Polyangium spumosum: one gene and its partner. The protein of the gene in region 1 interacts with the protein of each later gene in a pairwise test. Links are inferred from orthologs where the notes say so. Each region holds a gene or a part of one and is shown on either strand. Other genes may lie near its edges.

Region 1 (2,931 bases):
GGCCGAGGGTGCTGCGATTTCCCCGGCGGCGAACGCGTGCAGGGGCACGAGCGCGAGCGCCGAGACCAGAACGAACGACGAAGCGAGCTTCGAGAAGTGATTCACGGTGCCCCCGAGAACGACAGGCGAGCGCGCCGCCCTTCCAGGGCCGATCATTCGACGATACGGAAGTCGGAAAAATCGCCCTGGAAACCGCGCCATCGAACGTCGACGCGCTCCACGCGCGCCGCGCTCGGACCTTTTTGCGCCCAGGCGATGAGCTCTTTGAGGCCGTCCTCTTCGCCTTCGGCGAGGACCTCGACGCCTCCGTCCGGGCGGTTCTTCACCCAGCCGCAGAGGCCGAGGCGCTTGGCCTCGCGTTGCGTCGACGCCCGGAAATAGACGCCCTGGACGCGTCCCTTCACGTGCAGATGCACTTGTTTCAGCCCCATCGGACCGTCCGATTCCTACTCGCACGTCGCGGGTGAGGCAACCTCGTCGGATCGGCCCCGGGGGCGTGGTGGTGGAACGATCCGCCCCTGAAGAAGCCGACGCGCGAGCGACGCGGCCGATTGACAGGGCAGTATCGCTTGATAGAGTCCCCGCCCGAAGGGCCTCGCGCCCGGCCGCGCCCCCTCACTGGGGACGCCTCTCACAGTCCGTCGAACCGCCCTTCCCAGGGGCGGGCATCCACGAGATTCGGCCCGATAAGGGTCAACTCGAAAAGCAAGACCTTCCCACAACCCTACCGACCTCGGGGACCGCGCCGCGACCGGCCGACACCCCTCCGTGGAGTTTTCGATCGATGCACCTGCGTGAACTGAAGCAGAAGTCGATGGCCGATCTCGTGCAGATGGCCAAGGGGCTCAACATCGAAGGGGCCGCTGGTCTGCGCAAGCAGGAGCTCATCTTCGCGCTGCTCCAGGCCCTGGCCGCGCAAGATCAGCCCGTTTACGGCGAAGGCGTGCTCGAGTGCCTGCCCGACGGTTTCGGCTTCCTGCGGGCGCCCGACTACAACTACCTGCCCGGTCCGGACGACATCTACGTCTCGCCCTCGCAGATCCGGCGCTTCAACCTGCGCACGGGCGACGCGGTGAGCGGCCCGATCCGGCCCCCGAAGGAGCGCGAGGCGTACTTCGCCCTGCTCAAGGTCGACAAGATCAACCTCGTCTCGCCCGAGGTCGCGCGCGACAAGATCCTCTTCGACAACCTCACGCCCCTCTACCCGCAGCAGAAGTTCAACATCGAGAACGGCCAGAAGGGCTTCTCGACGCGCATCATCGACATGCTCTGCCCGATCGGGAAGGGCCAGCGCTGCCTCATCGTCTCGCCGCCCCGCGCCGGCAAGACCGTGCTCCTCCAGAACATCGCCAACGCGATCAGCTCGAACCACCCGGACACCACGCTCATCGTGTTGCTCATCGACGAGCGGCCCGAAGAGGTCACGGACATGCAGCGCAACATCAAGGGCGAGGTGATCAGCTCGACCTTCGATGAGCCCGCGACGCGTCACGTGCAGGTCGCCGAGATGGTCATCGAGAAGGCCAAGCGCCTCGTCGAGCAGAAGCACGACGTGGTCATCCTGCTCGACTCGATCACGCGCCTCGCCCGCGCCTACAACACCGTCGTCCCCCCGAGCGGCAAGATCCTCTCCGGCGGCGTCGACTCGAACGCGCTGCACAAGCCGAAGCGCTTCTTCGGCGCCGCGCGTAACGTCGAGGAGGGCGGCTCGCTCACGATCATCGCGACGGCGCTCGTCGACACGGGCTCGCGCATGGACGAGGTGATCTTCGAGGAGTTCAAGGGCACGGGCAACAGCGAGATCCACCTCGATCGCAAGCTCATGGAGAAGCGCATCTTCCCCTGCCTCGACATCAACAAGAGCGCGACGCGCAAGGAAGAGATGCTCCTGCCCGAGTGGATCCTCCAGCGCGTGTGGCTGCTCCGCGGGCTCCTGCACCCGCTCAACGTCATCGACTCGATGGAGTTCCTGCTCGACAAGGTGAGCCGCACCGAGACGAACCAGGAGTTCCTCGAATCCATGAATCAGTAAGTCCGGCCCGGAGGGGCCTCCTCTCGGGGGCCCCTTTCGTGTCCTTCCCCCTCCCCTCCCCCTCCCCTGCCCTGCCCGTCCCTTGGGCAAACCGCGCGATCGTTGCGTTTTTACGGGAGCGCTGTAGCGCCGGCCTCAGGCGTGTTAGCGTCGTAGCGTGACCGGTAAGGCGGACCGCCTGCGAGAGCTCACGGCCAAGGTCGAGGAACTCGAGGCCAGGCTCGAACGCTCGGAGAAGACCGTCCGCGCGATGCGCGACGTGGGGCTCGCGCTCGGCTCCACGCTCGACCTCGACCAGCTCCTCGAGCTCATCCTCGGCAAGATCACGGAGCTGCTCGAGGCCGACCGGGCCACGCTCTACCTGCTCGACGAGCAACGAAAGATGCTGCTCTCGCGCGTCATCCTCGGCGGCGAGGTGCGCTCGATCGAGCTGCCCGTCGGCGAAGGCATCGCCGGCCACGTCGCCAAGCACGGCAAGATCGCCCGCGTCAAGGACGCCTACCGCGACAAACGCTTCCAGCGCACGTGGGACGACCTCACGGGCTACCGCACCCGCTCCATCCTCGCCGCGCCGATGCGCAACCACGTCGGCCGCACGATCGGCGTCGTGCAGGTGCTCAACAAACACGGCGGCAAGGGCGAGTTCTCCCAGCACGACGAGGAGCTGCTCTCGGCGCTCGCCACGCAGGCCGCCGTCTCCATCGACAACTCGCGCCTGTTCCTCTCGGTCATCCAGAAGAACATGCAGCTCGTCGAGACGAAGGAGCAGCTCGAGCACCGCGTCGCCGATCTGAAGCTGCTCTTCGAGCTCGAGACGGCGATGAGCGGCGCCTCGTCGCTCGAAGAGCTCTCGCGCGCCGTCATCGCCGAGGCCTCGAAGGCGTGTGACGCGCGCGCCG
Region 2 (2,722 bases), on another replicon or contig:
AGGACGGCGCGCGCGCGGGCGTGATCGTTCGCGCCCGCGGCCTGCGAGACGAGCGGATCCATGCCGAGGACGACGCCCATGCCGACGATGCTGATGGTGAAGAAGATGCCGTTGCCGATGCCCGTGGCGGCGAGCGAGGTCGCGCCGAGGCGGCCGACCATGGCGACGTCGACGAACCCGAGCATCTGGTTGGCGACGAAGCTCAGGGTGATGGGGCCGCCGAGGACGGCGAGCTCGCGCAGCTCGGCGCGTACGGTCCGCGTGCCTCCGGTCGGCTCGTCCTCGATGCGCGAAGTGCTGGAGATCGGGGCCACGTCGCTCATGGAAGGGCCCCGGTATACCTCACGCCGGCAGGCGCGCTCCGACGATTCCGTGCCCGAGGATCAGGCGGCGATACGTTCGGCGAGCGTGCGCACGTCGAGCTGGGTGTAGTCCTTCTCGTGCGAGGCGACGACGGTGTCCGCGACGTGGTTCGTGTGGGCCGCGAGCGTGGCGCGCAGGAGGCCGAGGAACTTCGGCGGCGCGGCGAGGACGAGCTCGCGGAAGGCGTGCGCGTCGTAGAGCGAGGCGAGCCGATCGGCGAGGCTACGCGCGAATTTCTGGGCTTCGACCTCCTTCGGGTCGGTGGTGTACTCCTTGGCGCTGCGGCCGGCGACCTGGCCGCCGCCGGTGAAGGCGCGGCCGGGTTTGTCCGCCATGAGATCGCGGGCCATGGCGCGGCTCTCGGGGTGCTCGAACTCCTCGATGAGCTCGAGCGCGGCGGTCTCCTCGGAGCCCCGCCGGAACAGGCGAGCTCGGCTGGCATCGGCGATGAGCACGAACGTGGTCCGTTCCGTCTCCTGCACGCGTTCCTCTTGCACGCGTCCCTCCTCCCTCTCGCGCCTCCCCGGCGCTACGCAGGGAACATGGAGGGGTCGGGTGCGTCCGGCAATGGAGCGCGGGCGCGCTTGACGTGGAGGTGCCGGGGGGCTAGGCCGGCCGCTCCTTACCGAACGTGCCGACCAAAAAAGAGAACCGCATGAGCCTGACCGGAAAGCAGCGCCGCCACCTGCGCGCGCTCGGCCATCACCTGGATCCCGTGGTCCAGCTCGGGAAACACGGGCTGACCGAGGGCATCGTCTCCGCCGTGGACCAAGCGCTCGAGCAACACGAGCTGGTCAAGGTGCGCGTGGGGACGGAGTGCCCGGACGAGCGCGGCGATCTCGCCGAGAAGATCCCGCCGGCCGTGCGCGCCGAGCTCGTCCAGATGCTCGGGCGGACGATCCTGCTCTACCGGCGTCACCCGAAGGAGCCGAAGATCAGCTTGCCGAAGGCCGGCTGAGCGCGGCCGGCCGTCAGCGTTTGCCGCGGAGCTCTTCTTGCGGAGCGGCCAGGCGGCCGAGGATCCTCTGCAGCTCCTCGACGCTCATGTCGATGTGCTCGACCACGCGGCCGTAGAGCATCGCCGTGGGCACGTTGCGGCCCCGGAGCTCCTCCTGCGTCTGGTGCAGGACCCAGAGGACGATGCGCTCCTTGCGGGTCAGGCCGTCCCGTACGTCGGGGAGGTTGTCGTAGGGGCCAGGTTGGTAGCGCTTCATGGTGCGGCGCGTGGGGCTCTCTCGGCCCGGACGGGACACCACGTTGCTAGTCCTCCCGCCGCGGGCATGCAAGAATGTCCGCGCGATCCGGTTCGCCGACAACGACGATTCATGCGCTCCGCCAACGACATCCACCCCGGCGCCCTGATCGGCGGTAAGTACCGCGTTCGCGCCATCCTCGGGCGTAAACACGGGCTCACGGTCGACGCGTTCCACACGTCGTTCGACCAGCGGGCCATCATCAAGCTGCTCCTGCCCCACCAGGCCGATCAGCGCGAGATCGAGCGCTTCCGCCGCGAGGCGCGCGCCCTGTCGAAGATCGCCTCCGAGCACGTCGCCCGCATCATCGACGTCGGCAACGAGGCGGACGGGACGTTTTACCTCGTCCGGCAGTACCTCGAGGGCACCGACCTCGAGCGCCACGTGCGCAAGACCGGGCCGCTGCCGCTGCACGACGCGATCCTCTTCGTGCTGCAAGCCTGCGAGGCCGTCGCCGAGGCGCACGCGAACAGCATCGTCGTGCGCGACCTCGAGCCGTCGCACCTCTTCGTCACGCAACGGACGGGCGGCGCGCCGATGCTCAAGATCACCGACTTCGGCACGGCGAAGCTGCTCGGCGGCGCGCAGGACGCGATGGGCGAGATCACGGGCACGGCGATGTTCGGCCTGACGCCGTACGCGTCGCCGGAGCTCGTGCGCAAGGCGAAGGATGTCGACGCGCGCACGGACGTCTGGTCGCTCGGGACGATCCTCTACGAGATGCTCGCGGGTCGCCCGCCGTTCCAGGGCGAAGCCGCGCACCTGATGTTGCAGATCACGCGCGACGATCCGATGCCGGTCTCGCAGCTCCGCGGCGACGTGACGAAGGAGCTCGACACGGTGATCGGCTGGGCGCTCGCGAAGGACGTCGAGGCGCGCTTCCGGAGCGTGCACGCGTTCGCCCACGCGCTCTTGCCGTTCGCGCCGCACGAGGGCCGGTTGCTCGTGGATCGTATCGGGCAGATCGCGCAGGCCGCGCGCGAGCGGAAGACGACCGGCTCGGTGCCGCCGCCCGCGCCGCCGCCGAGCGCGCCGGGGTGGTTGCCCGCCCCGACGCCGCCGCCCGGGGGCCACGGCGCAGCCATGGCCGCAGGCGCCGTTCCCGC

The links. Proteins that work in one complex are often made in the same cells at the same time.
Region 2: the proteins of rho (region 1) and yhbY interact in binary tests that used the Escherichia coli proteins (3 or more experiments, as listed by UniProt). The link is inferred for Polyangium spumosum from one-to-one orthologs.

Annotation. Positions count from the first base shown.
Region 1 is NZ_WJIE01000006.1:221,415-224,345, forward strand. What follows is about bases 31-2,908. They hold rho (transcription termination factor Rho), read left to right. Parts: upstream 31-784; coding sequence 785-2,032; downstream 2,033-2,908. Other genes in these bases: GF068_RS21895 (tetratricopeptide repeat protein), read right to left, coding at 31-105; yccX (acylphosphatase), read right to left, coding at 153-431; GF068_RS21910 (GAF domain-containing protein), read left to right, coding at 2,190-2,908. In the rest of the region: more of GF068_RS21895, read right to left, coding at 1-30; more of GF068_RS21910, read left to right, coding at 2,909-2,931. UniProt on the Escherichia coli protein: Facilitates transcription termination by a mechanism that involves Rho binding to the nascent RNA, activation of Rho's RNA-dependent ATPase activity, and release of the mRNA from the DNA template.
Region 2 is NZ_WJIE01000014.1:232-2,953, reverse strand. What follows is about bases 1-2,669. They hold yhbY (ribosome assembly RNA-binding protein YhbY), read left to right. Parts: upstream 1-1,018; coding sequence 1,019-1,321; downstream 1,322-2,669. Other genes in these bases: GF068_RS33800 (hypothetical protein), read right to left, coding at 1,335-1,577; GF068_RS33810 (host attachment protein), read right to left, coding at 384-860; GF068_RS33815 (MATE family efflux transporter), read right to left, coding at 1-323.